4 regions of the Pantoea cypripedii genome follow, and region 1 is predicted to be linked to each of the others. Evidence: predicted binding sites of a transcription regulator. Region 1 holds the regulator's gene; each other region holds the start of a gene.
What was found. Region 1 encodes CRP, which controls carbon source genes, mostly activating them, when cyclic AMP is high. Its sites were predicted from a motif close to ATGTGANNNNNNTCACAT; they were not measured.
Positions count from the first base shown of each region.

Region 2: a site for CRP is predicted at 1,451-1,468, ahead of yrbN (protein YrbN). Genes of this name have one in related genera too.
Region 3: a site for CRP is predicted at 1,173-1,190, ahead of idnD (L-idonate 5-dehydrogenase). Genes of this name have one in related genera too.
Region 4: a site for CRP is predicted at 1,707-1,724, ahead of HA50_RS18300 (glycine dehydrogenase). Genes of this name have one in related genera too.

Region 1 covers NZ_MLJI01000001.1:4,073,638-4,076,848, reverse strand. The annotation lists gene HA50_RS19120 (YccS/YhfK family putative transporter) at 1-1,428, opposite strand, end outside; gene crp (cAMP-activated global transcriptional regulator CRP) at 1,487-2,119, opposite strand; gene HA50_RS19110 (OsmC family protein) at 2,421-2,825, shown strand; gene HA50_RS19105 (phosphoribulokinase) at 3,008-3,211, opposite strand, start outside.
Region 2 covers NZ_MLJI01000001.1:596,655-599,865, reverse strand. The annotation lists gene HA50_RS02695 (DEAD/DEAH family ATP-dependent RNA helicase) at 1-1,371, opposite strand, end outside; gene yrbN (protein YrbN) at 1,388-1,444, opposite strand; gene nlpI (lipoprotein NlpI) at 1,550-2,434, opposite strand; gene pnp (polyribonucleotide nucleotidyltransferase) at 2,687-3,211, opposite strand, start outside.
Region 3 covers NZ_MLJI01000001.1:3,899,305-3,902,515, forward strand. The annotation lists gene idnO (gluconate 5-dehydrogenase) at 1-70, opposite strand, end outside; gene idnD (L-idonate 5-dehydrogenase) at 81-1,112, opposite strand; gene HA50_RS18120 (NADPH-dependent 2,4-dienoyl-CoA reductase) at 1,581-3,211, shown strand, end outside.
Region 4 covers NZ_MLJI01000001.1:3,934,542-3,937,752, forward strand. The annotation lists gene HA50_RS18285 (DUF4311 domain-containing protein) at 1-510, opposite strand, end outside; gene HA50_RS18290 (DUF4312 family protein) at 538-837, opposite strand; gene HA50_RS18295 (SFCGS family glycine-rich protein) at 840-1,196, opposite strand; gene HA50_RS18300 (glycine dehydrogenase) at 1,222-1,554, opposite strand; gene cybC (cytochrome b562) at 1,808-2,194, opposite strand; gene pmbA (metalloprotease PmbA) at 2,264-3,211, opposite strand, start outside.

The DNA of each region.
Region 1 (3,211 bases):
TGACAGTAGCTGGAGCGAATACACCGCCGTTACCGTAAAACCAATCATCGACCAGCCGTAATATTTACGCGTCACCAGATAGCTGGCGAGGGTGATCGCCAGCATAAACAGCAGTGTGATGGATTCCGGTACGGCCAAACGCAGCGAAGCAGCGGCGATCAATAGCCCGGTGAAAGTGCCAAGCGCACGGTGCTGGATACGCACGCGGGTGGCGCTGTAGCCGTTCTGGCTGACGAACATGGTGGTCATCAGAATCCAGTAGGGCTTGGGGATGTTGAAGAATAAGGCCAGCGCGCTGCCAAACATCAGCATCACGGCAAACCGTGCTGCGGTGCGCAACGCCGGGGACTTTAGCGACAGATAACTGCGCAGCGCCGGAAAAAACGGTAAACGCCGCTGGCGGTCGGCCATCAGGTCACGGGTATAAAGGGGTTTCTGCGTACGCAAGACGCGGGCAATCCGGCTGAAGTGGTACAGGCAAAAATTACCGACCGGATTATCCGGGTGCTGGCGCGCAATCTTTTCCAGCGCCCCGAGCTGCTTCTCCATATGAAAGCGCTCAGGTAACTGGTGATACAGGATGGCATCAGCCAGCAGCCGCAGCCGCGCCGAGATGGTTTTCGCGTTCCAGCGGATCACCGCTTCAGCGTGGCTCTGCTCCACCAGCTTTTGCACTTCTTCGGGCTGGTGCAGGCTGACCGAGATATGTTCCTGGAGATCAAGTGCCACCTGGAAGGCGCGCGTCAGGCGTTTATGGCTGTTGTTGCGGCTGGCAGACAGCATATGCATTTGCTGATAACAGGTGGTGATCAGGTCGACCGCTTTTTGCTGGCGAGCCAGCAGCGGAGGCAGCGCCTTTTCCGGATCGGTCAACTGCGTCAGCAGGGTATATTTGGCATCGCAATAATCCGCCAGCTCGCGATACAGCAGGCTGAGGGTTTCACGCATCGGCTGTTCTTTCCACAGCCAGAACCAGAACCAGTTAAACAGCCCGTACCACAGCGTGCCGCCGATATACAGCAGCGGCGGTACCCATATCGGCATGCGTCCTGCGAGGCTTAGCGTGAAGATGGCGGCGATAAGGGTGCCGGGCAGCAAGCGGCCATGCAACGGACTGATTTCGCCAGTGACGCCCACCAGCAGCGGCAGAGCCAGCATAATCAGCGGTAAAGGAACATGGTAATCCGTCAGCCACTGAATCAGAAAGCTGCCGGTGGCAAACAGGGATCCGCCGACAATCAGGCGTTTAAAGAAACGTTTATGTGGTGTATCCAGCCCCGCAATATTGCAGCAGGCGGGAACCAGCGAGAACAGCAAACCTTTTTGCAGGTCGCCAAACAGCCAGCCGAGAGCCACGGGCAGGCAAAGCACCAGCGTTTGCCGCAGGGCGTAATTAACTTCGGGATGATAGATGATTCGGCGCCACATCAGCTCATCGCAGACAAAAACGGCGCGATGTGACCATCACGCCGTGGGTGAGAAGGAATTAGCGGGTGCCGTAAACGACGATGGTTTTACCATGTGCGGAGATCAGGTTTTGATCTTCCAGCATTTTCAGAATACGGCCAACTGTCTCGCGTGAGCAGCCGACGATCTGACCAATTTCCTGACGGGTGATTTTGATCTGCATCCCGTCCGGGTGGGTCATGGCATCAGGCTGTTTGGCCAGATTGAGCAGCGTCTGCGCAATGCGACCGGTCACATCAAGGAAGGCAAGGTTGCCGACTTTTTCTGATGTCACCTGCAGGCGACGTGCCATCTGCGCCGAAAGACGCATTAAAATATCCGGGTTTACCTGAATCAGCTGACGGAATTTTTTGTAGGAAATTTCAGCCACTTCGCAGGCAGTTTTTGCTCGTACCCAGGCACTGCGTTCCTGACCTTCTTCGAACAGGCCAAGCTCGCCGATGAAATCCCCCTGATTGAGGTAGGAGAGGATCATCTCTTTGCCTTCTTCATCTTTAATCAGTACCGCAACGGCACCTTTCACGATGTAGTAGAGCGTTTCCGCTTTTTCACCCTGGTGAATCAGGGTGCTTTTGGATGGATATTTGTGAATATGGCAATGGGACAGGAACCATTCGAGTGTAGGGTCTGTTTGCGGTTTGCCGAGAACCATTCGCTATTATCCTCTGTTGTAATCGTGCCCAAAACACAGGGGGCAATTTTCCCTGTCAGGCGGTGAAATCGTAGAGCGCTTCCAGTAAAGGAAATTATTCGGGTGGACTCTTAAGCCAGGCTTCTGATTCTTCCCGCCTTCGTCTATTACGACGAAAATATTTTCAGCTCTGTTTGTAGCACAGCTTTTGCTAGCTGTCTTCTGTTGTCTCGCTTCAGCAAAAGGGCGATTAGTCTGGATTGCTGTTTCTCAGGTGAAAGCGTACTCTGGCGGCAAATCAGCCGATTCAGGAGAAAGAATAATGCAGGCACGAGTCAAATGGGTGGAAGGGCTTACCTTTCTCGGAGAATCCTCATCGGGTCATCAGGTATTAATGGATGGGAACTCGGGTGATAAAGCGCCGAGTCCGATGGAGATGGTGCTGATGGCGGCGGGTGGTTGCAGCGCAATTGACGTGGTGTCTATCCTGCAAAAAGGGCGCAATGAAGTGACCGATTGCGAGGTGAAACTCACCTCTGAGCGTCGTGAAGAAGCGCCACGGATTTTTACACACATCAATCTGCATTTTATTGTCAGCGGCAAGGATTTGGGCGATAAAGCGGTGGCGCGTGCAGTGGATCTTTCGGCAGAAAAATATTGTTCGGTGGCGATCATGCTCGGCGAAGCCGTCGACATCACCCACAGCTATGAGGTAGTTGAGGCATAGCACGAACGTAGCGGCGCGATTAATCGCGCGGGTTTTTTCGTGCAGCATGTACGGGATCATGCGATTAATCGCGCGGGTTTTTTCGTGCAGCATGTACGGGATCATGCGATTTATCGCGCGGTTTTTTTCGCGCAGCATGCACGGGATCGCGCGATAAATCGCGCCGCTACGGAAATGACAGGTTATTCAATCCGTTTACCTTCAATCAGTCGCTGCACCAGCGGTGTCATAATCAACTCCATCGCCAGCCCCATTTTGCCGCCCGGCACCACCAGGGTGTTCATATGCGAGATAAAGGAATTCTGAATCATTGCCAGCAGGTAGGGAAAGGCAATGCCTTCCAGCCCGCGAAAATGGATCACCACGAAGCTTTCATCCAGTGACGG
Region 2 (3,211 bases), 3.5 Mb from region 1:
GCTGTCACGACGATCATCACGATCGCGGAATTCACGACGCTGCGGACGCGGTGCATCTGCTGGCAGAATCAGCGGACGTTCGCCCTGTGCCATTTTCAGCAGTGCAGCAGCCAGGGTTTCCATATCCAGCTCTTCTTCCGGCTGCATTTTGCTGAGCAGCGCGCGGTACATGTCCAGATCGCTGCTTTCCAGCTGCTGCTGTACTTTCGCAGCAAATTTAGCCAGACGACGCTCACCGAGCAGCTCGGCATTCGGCAGTTCAACTTCCGGAATGGTCAGCTTCATGGTGCGTTCAATGTTGCGCAGCAGACGACGCTCGCGGTTCTCAACGAACAGCAGCGCACGGCCTGCACGGCCCGCACGACCGGTACGGCCGATACGGTGAACGTAAGATTCTGCGTCCATCGGGATGTCGTAGTTAACAACCAGGCTGATACGCTCAACGTCCAGACCACGTGCCGCAACGTCGGTCGCGATCAGGATGTCCAGACGACCATCTTTCAGGCGCTCCAGCGTCTGCTCACGCAGAGCCTGGTTCATGTCACCGTTCAGTGCTGCGCTGTTGTAACCGCTGCGCTCCAGCGCTTCAGCCACTTCCAGCGTTGCGTTTTTGGTACGCACAAAGATGATCGCAGCATCGAAGTCTTCTGCTTCGAGGAAACGCACCAGCGCGTCAGTTTTACGGCCATAAGCGGTCCAGTAAGACTGAGAGATGTCCGGGCGAGTCGTAACGCTGGACTGAATGCGCACTTCCTGCGGATCTTTCATGAAACGCTTGGTGATACGACGAATCGCTTCCGGCATGGTGGCAGAGAACAGAGCGGTCTGATGACCTTCCGGGATCTGCGCCATGATGGTTTCAACGTCTTCAATAAAGCCCATGCGCAGCATTTCGTCGGCTTCGTCCAGCACCAGACCACGCAGGTTAGACAGATCAAGCGTACCGCGTTTCAGGTGGTCGAGCAGACGACCCGGGGTGCCCACCACAATTTGTGGGCCCTGACGCAGTGCGCGCAGCTGCACGTCATAACGCTGGCCGCCGTACAGGGCCAATACGTTTACGCCACGCATATGTTTAGAGAATTCAGTCGCTGCTTCAGCTACCTGCACCGCCAGTTCGCGGGTGGGTGCCAGCACCAGAATCTGCGGTGCCTTCAGCGACGGGTCAATGTTGTTCAGCAGCGGCAGAGAGAACGCTGCAGTTTTACCACTACCGGTCTGTGCCATACCCAGCACGTCACGGCCAGCCAGCAGGTGCGGAATGCACTCGGCCTGGATCGGTGACGGCTTGACGTAACCCATGTCGTTAAGAGCAGACAGGATGGATTCGTTAAGGCCCAGATCAGCAAAAGTGGTTTGAATATCAGTCATGTAGTACACGTGCCTCTTAGATTGCGGCGGCCAGTCTACATAACTCGTCATGAAAATTTTCAGTCATTTTCATCGAAAAGTGTGAACCGGCTCAAATTAGAAGTTTCGACGAACAGAAAAGCCCTCATCCCGGAAGATGATGACTTAACGGGTAATTCAGGCAATAAAAGTTCGTCAGCTATTGCTGGTCAGATTCTGATAAATCGTCTTGTGCCTGGCCGAGTTGCGCCAGTTCCAACAATGCGTATCGGTGTTCAACAAAGTTGTTGACGTTGTTGGCCACCGCCAGTTTGAACAACGCTTTCGCGTCGTCCTTCTCCCCCAGACTTAGGTAGTACTTACCTAAATAGAAGTTGGTTTCACTGAGATGTTCAGCGAGCGAGGTGTTATCCGTTGCGTCCGCCTTGAGACGTTCCATCAATGTTTTTTCACTGATGTCGCCCAGGTAGAACTCGACAATATTCCATCCCCATTGGTCCCGGACCGCTTTGTCGTAACGTTGTTTAAGCGTTACTTTGGCCTTGCTGGCATCCATCTCGTGTTCAACGAGGTAGAGCCACAGACTGCGGAATGGATCATTAGGATCGTCTTGATAAAACGCCAGCAGATCATCTTGCGCTAACTTGTATCGACCGCCGTAATAGAGGGCGATACCACGGTTTAAATGCGCATAATTGTAAGTTGGATCAAGCTCAAGTACAGAATCAAACGCTTCATAGGCAGCATCAAAATTGCCTGCCTGCGTTAAATATATGCCGAGATAGTTAAACACCTCGGGCATATCCGGTCTGATAGACAGCGCTTGCGAAAAATCGTTCCGCGCTAATGCTCTCAGACCTAAGCTATCATACAACACTCCACGCTCATATAATAGCTGTGCGCGTTCATCATCGGTCAGGGCACGACTGGCAAGAATTTGTTCCATTCGCGCCAAAATCACTTCCTGCTGCAGTGTGGGCTGCAAAGGTACTGCCAGAACTTCGTTCTTACGCCAATTGGAGTTGCTGCATCCTGCCAGCGTCAAAGCTGTCGCAACAAAACACCAGCGCAAAAAAGGCTTCATTTCCCACTCCCGAATACAAACATTGGGATAACCATCCTGTCATCCGCCTGCTATGCACAAGGGTTCCCGCCCTCGCGATGATACCCGTAATACTTCAGATTGCTGGTACGTTGGCTGTACTTATTCGCCCTGGTCGCTTACCTGATGTAAGCCCCTGGGGATGCACTCGCCGCCGCTTTCCTGCAACCCGAATTACCTGCGGTATACAAACACCACTCCCTGCCAGGCAGGGAGTGGTTAATCAGGAAATACTTATTCTGCTTCAGGTGCATCAGTCGCAGCGGTAATTTCTTCCGCCTGCGGTTTCTGCTCTGTCGCTTCTTTGATGCTCAGACGCACACGGCCCTGACGGTCCACTTCCAGTACTTTAACCGGAACTTCCTGGCCCATCTGCAGGTAGTCGGTCACTTTCTCAACGCGCTTATCAGCGATTTGTGAAATATGAACCAGACCTTCTTTGCCGCCGCCAATCGCAACGAAGGCACCGAAATCAACGATACGGGTCACTTTACCAGTGTAAATACGGCCCACTTCGATTTCTGCGGTGATCTCTTCGATACGACGGATTGCTTCTTTCGCTTTCAGACCATCGGTCGCTGCGATCTTCACAGTGCCATCATCTTCGATTTCGATGGTGGTGCCGGTTTCTTCAGTCAGCGCACGGATGACAGAACCGCCTTTACCGATAACATCTTTGATCTTGTCAGAATTGATCTTGATGGTGTAAATGCGCGGTGCGAACTCAGAGATCTCCTGACGCGGCGTGCTGATTGCCTG
Region 3 (3,211 bases), 170 kb from region 1:
GGAAACCAATGCCGCGTGCCGAACCAGTGATCAGAACACGTTTACCTTCGAGGGAAAAAAGCTGACTCATAACCATCTCCTTAAAATGTTAACTGGACTTTTGCGGCACGGGTTTTGTCACCCGCAAACTGCAGCGCAGCATCAATGTCCTGCCAGCCATACTCACCGCTGAACAACGGCAATGGGTTGACAATGCCCTGAGCCAGCCACTCGACGGCAGTGTTGAATTCGTGGGTAAAACGGAAGGAACCGACCAGGTTAATCTCTTTGGCAATCAACTGCATAATCGGGAACGAGGGGATGGCACCGCCCATACCCACCTGCACCAGCGTGCCTTTGGCGCAGACCACATCCAGGCAGCGTTGCAGCGATGACGGATGCCCGGAAGCTTCAAACGCCACGTCAAAATAGCCCTTATCGGCCAGATACGGCGTGAAGTCGCCAGTGGCGGCATGAATCACGTCCGTGGCCCCCATCTGCTGCGCCATTACCAGCGAACGCTCGCTGATATCGCTGCACACCACCGACGCTGCACCGCGTGCTTTAGCCGCGGCGGCAATCAGGCAGCCGATCGGGCCAACCCCGGAGATAAATACATGCTTGCCGCTGAGATCGCCGGCCTGATGGGTAGCGTGAATGCACACCGCCAGCGGCTCGGCAAATACCATCACACTTTCATCAGCATCCTGGGGAAAGGGGACGCACTGCGCGCTATCCACCACTTTGTACTGGGTGAAACCGCCGTCAACGTGCGGTACATACATGGCGCTGCCGAAGAAACGCATGGAGACGCATTGGTTCTCCTGCTCGCGCTGGCAATATTTGCACTCGCCGCAGGGCTTAGAAGGGTTAACCGCCACTTTCTGATCGGGCTTCAGTCGTGGGTCGTCGCTTTCAACCACATAGCCAATCACCTCATGGCCGAGAATCATCGGCATTTTGACTTCAAAGCTGCCGACTTTGCCTTCCTGATAATAATGCAGATCCGAACCGCAAATGCCGCCGCGCGTAATGCGCACCAGCGTCCCTTTGCCGTTCCATTCCACCTGCTGCTGTGCCACGCTGACTTGTTGTTTTCCGGTGATCACGCAGGATTGCGTTTCGATATTCATAACTTCCCCATTCAGTGGTGTTGCAATGGGGGCCATAAAACCGGGTTAGCGGGGTTAAAACTGTGACGAAGATCACTCAAAAACATGTTACGAAAAAGCTGTTACGCATAACGTGATACACGATCGTCCTACCCGGAACTCAATGAGAGAAATATCCAGGTTATCGCCAGACCGGTCCTGGTTACCTCCCATCCCGAACCTGCGAAGATACGCCCATCCTCAATGGGGATAGCTGGATTGAGTCTCAGTAATTAATAACTAAAGAGCTAAGTCGTTAGCCATGACCTTAATGCCATTTCAGGGTGAGTAAGTTCTTTCCCGTGCCTGGGTAAAAGATGTCCGATTCTTGCGCCCGTACTTACCACCCTGCTTTTTTTGATGTGACTCACAGGCTGAATACGTCCCACTTCCTTCCTGATAAATACCCATTAAAGTTAACTCATCCGACCACTTCATTAGTGAGTGATTATGACTGAGTACCCTGCGCTGTTCGCCCCACTGGATCTGGGTTTTACCCAACTTAAAAACCGTTTTCTGATGGGTTCCATGCACACCGGTCTGGAAGAACATAGCGATGGCGCTGAACGGCTGGCCGCCTTTTATGCAGAACGGGCGCGAGAAGGCGTGGCGCTGATTGTCACCGGCGGCATCGCCCCCAATCCACAAGGTGTGGTGGCGCAGGGCGGCGCGATTCTTCATCAGGAAAGTCAGTGCGGCTGGCACCGTAGCATCACCGATGCGGTGCATGCAGCCGGGGGTAAAATTGCCCTGCAAATCCTGCACGCGGGACGCTACAGCTATCAACGCAATCTGGTGGCCCCTTCGCCGTTACAGGCACCGATCAATCCCTTTATGCCGCAGGCGCTGAGCGAAGCGGATATCCTGCAAACCATTGCCGACTTCGCCCATTGCGCCCGGCTGGCGCAGCAGGCGGGCTATGATGGCGTGGAGATTATGGGTTCGGAAGGTTATCTGATTAACCAGTTTCTGGTAGCGCACACTAACCAGCGCGAGGATGACTGGGGCGGCGATATCGCGCGACGTCAGCGTTTTGCGCTGGCGGTCACGCGGGCAGTGCGCGCTGCGGTGGGCAACGACTTCATCATTATCTTCCGTATTTCCATGCTGGATTTGGTGCATAACGGCAGCACGCTGGCCGAAACGCTACAACTGGCGTCAGGGCTGGAGCAGTGCGGCGTCACCTTGTTTAACAGCGGCATCGGCTGGCATGAAGCACGAATTCCCACCATCGCCACCTGCGTACCACGCGCCGGATTTGCCTGGGTAACGAAGCACCTGCGTGACCATGTTTCCGTACCGGTGATTGCCACCAACCGCATCAATCACCCGGCGGTAGCCGACGAAATAGTGCGTGACGGCATCGCCGATATGGTGTCGATGGCGCGCCCTTTCCTCGCTGATGCCGCATTTGTCAGCAAAGCCCAGGCCGGTAATGCCGATGCCATTAACACCTGCATCGCCTGTAATCAGGCCTGTCTCGATCAGATTTTTGTCGGCAAGGTGACGTCCTGCCTGGTCAATCCCCGCGCCTGCCATGAAACGCTGATGCCCGTGACCGCCGCCTCCCCACCAAAACGGCTGGCGGTGGTTGGCGCAGGCCCGGCGGGCATGGCGTTTTCGTTGCAGGCGGCACAGCGCGGCCATCAGGTCACGCTGTATGAAGCCAGGACGCAAATCGGCGGGCAATTCAACATTGCCCGGCAAATTCCCGGCAAAGAGGAATTCAGCGAAACGCTGCGCTACTTCCGCCATCAGCTTGAGGCCGCTGGCGTAACCTTGCATACCCAATGCCGCGTCACGGCTGAGCAACTGGATGACGCCGATGAAGTGATCGTCGCCACCGGCATTGCCCCACGCCAGCTCACGCTGCCCGGCATCGATCATCCCAGCGTTTTAAGCTATCTCGACGTGCTGCGCGATAAAAAGCCGGTGGGGCAACGCGTGGCGATTATTGGCGCGGGCGGCATTGGTTTCGATACCGCAGAATTTCTGCTGCATCAGGCCACACATCAGGAAGATTTCTATCAAAGCTGGGGCATTGATCATTCGTTGCAGGCGCGGGGAGGATTAATACCTGC
Region 4 (3,211 bases), 140 kb from region 1:
TTTCTTACCGGCATCAATCGCCGCCAGCCAGAAAATCACCGGCATCACGGTGTTCACCAGCAAGTTGGCCGCAGGAACCAGCACTTTAACGGCGGTGACCTGCAAAGCCGCCGGGACGGCAGAGGCGGTGCTGTTGAGGAAGGCCACCACGATCATGCCGATGATGCCGCAGGCAATGGCCATCTTTTTCGGGTTGTGTAGTGTTTCTGCTACGTTGCGGTTTTTCACCATCAGTGCCGCCGCGCCCCAGTTGGGCAGGATGCGATGGTCAACGTCTTGCGTGAATGAACCCGCCGCCACGGATGAAGCCCAGGCGTTAAAGAAAAAGCCGAGACCAAAGGAGAAGTGCGATGCTGGATCGCCTTCACAGGAGTTAAGCTCGCCCAGCGTACGGAACGCGCCCATGCCCTGCGTGGTAGGTGCGTGAAACATGCGTGCGGCACCTGCTCCGACGCCAACCCCTACCAACCCGCCAATGATTAACGACTTAAACAAAATAATTAAAAACATGCGCTTACCTTTGTTTTTCGTCTGTTGTTAAGGTGCCGCCGTGAATTCCACCTGTTCGGTATCGATCACGGTGACGCTGACGGTAATCTCCAGCTCGACGCTGTAGTTCCGTCGCTCACGCGCGAGGAAAAAGAACAAAAATTTCTCCGTCTTGACGCGTTCCTGCGCGCGCAGCACCCGAACATCCTGGGGTTCAATGCGCAGCAGAATCTTTTGCGTGGTGCGCAGCACTTGCTGCTGCACCCGACTCAGGGCATCGGCAAAGGCTTTGGCTTTGGTATCGCCTGCGCCCTGCACCGTCACCTGAGTCACGTATTGTTGTTTCATGCTTAGCTGCCGTGTTTTTTCGTCCAGGCCTGCACCAGCCGTTCACCCAGCTCTTCTTTGTCCATAAAGCCGAAGCCAAGCACCGTGGCACCTTCGTTGATTGCCGTAACGCCTTCATCAATCGAACGCATGCCGTGTTTCGCTTTGTAGCCATATTTGTTCTGCGCGGTGATGGCACCTGCGCCGCCACTGCCGCAGAAGGAGATGCCAAAGTCGGCGTTTTCCGCTTTCATTACGTCGCCCAGCTTCATATCCGCCGCCACGCCCGGTACCACCACCGCACGGCCACCGGCTTTCTCGACACCTGCCGCCACTTTTTGCCCTTTACCCAGACGATCGCCAATCACTACCGTTACCATGTTCAATTCCTCTTAAAATTTCTGACTAATTCGACCTTGCAACTTCAATGTGTACCGACAATAACCACGCCTCTTCGCGTGGCAGGTTGCCGAACAGATCCACCACCTGCTGTGCCAGTGCCATCGTCTCGGGCGAGATATCCTCAAATAGCTCCGCTTCCACTTCCGGTAAGGCTTCCCCGGTGAGGGAGCGCGAGGCCATGGCCCGCACGTGTGAGGTCAGCATTTGCTGCTGCACCGCATTGGGTTCGATGTGGTGTGCCGCATACAGCGCGGCAATCTGCGTCATCACGTTATCCGCCAGAGCCTGAATCGCTTCCGGCGTGCTCTGTTTCAGCGGAACTGCTTCACTACTCACCTGGCTCACTCCTGTTTACAGCGGACAATGACCGTTAATTCGCGTTGAAAAGAAATTATCCTGTCCACCGGGCGGTGTGGAGACGCATCTTTTCCACCTCGAAGTGGAAATCATGCGGGTGACTGTGCGCCAGATCGCAGGATGCACGAAGAATGCAAAATACATCACATTTCGCACAGAATGATGGGAACAAGCGGCAGAATCGGGCGAGTTATGCCCAGGAATAAGGCCAGCCAGATGGCTGGCCTGGCTGTCAGCGGAATTTCTTATGGTTGGCGTTGCGAATATCTTCCAGTTTCTTCGCTTCGGTTTTAGCCTCGTCCAGTTTGTTGGCTTGAGCCAGTTGATCCACCACATCAATCTGGGCGATCAGCGAATCCAGTCCGGCGTGGAAATCCTTGATCTGAGCGCTATCAGCAGGCTGACCTTCCAGCTTTTCCGGCGTGGATTTTTTTGCATCCTCCGCCGCCTGACGCATCTTGCCGAGCGCGGTTTGCATTTCCTGGGCATCGGAGGCTTTTTTCACCGTGCTCAGGCCATCTTTGAGGGTATCCATATCTTTTTCCAGGTCAGCCGCATACAGGCTGGCACTGGAGAACAACAGCGAGAGAGACAACATTGCAATCACATGCTTACGCATCGTTCATTCCTTTATTATTGTGGAGATAAAAAAGGCAGCCTTGCGGGCTGCCTTCAGGAAGCGATGTCATTACTGCCCGGCGATCTTCATCTCCGGAAGCAGCACCGATCCACACTGGATGTTGCTGCGGGTTTCAATATCGTTGCCGACGGTGACCATATTGCGCCACATATCTTTCAGATTTCCGGCGATGGTGATTTCGCTCACCGGATACTGGATTTCACCGTTCTCCACCCAGTAACCGGCCGCACCGCGTGAATAGTCGCCGGTAATGGCGCTGACGCCCTGGCCCATCAGTTCCGTCACCACCAGGCCACGGCCCATCTGCCTGATCAAATCGTCAAAGCTATGGCCCTGACCGGCAATACGCCAGTTGTGAATGCCACCCGCATGGCCGGTGCTTTGCAGGCCAAGCTTACGCGCGGAATAGCTGGTCATCAGCCAATTTTGCAGCACACCATTTTTGATAATGTCACGCGCCTGGGTACGCACCCCTTCGCTATCAAATGGCGTCGAGGCCAGGCCTTTCAGCAGGTGCGGCTTCTCTTCGATGGTCAGCCATTCCGGCAGGATCTGTGTACCCAGCGCATCGAGCAGGAAAGTCGATTTGCGGTACACGCTGCTGCCGCTGATGGCTCCCACCAGGTGACCAAACAAGCCTGTTGCCACTTCCGGGGCGAAAATCACTGGCGCTTTCATGGTGGAAAGCTTGCGCGGTGCCAGGCGTGACAACACGCGACGTGCGCATTCTGCCCCGACCCACTCGGCACTTTGCAGATCGTGAATATCACGGCCAATGGTGTAAGCGTAATCACGCTCCATTTCGCCGTTTTGTTCGGCAATCACGCAGCTGGATAGCGAATGGCGGCTGGAGCAGTAGCTCTGCAACATGCCGTGGCTGTTGCCGAATACTTTGATACCGACGTGACTGTTAAAACTGCCGCCTTCGGTATTGGTGATGCGTTTATCGGCCTGTAAGGCGGCTTGTTCCGCCTGCGCCGCCAGTTCAATCGCGCG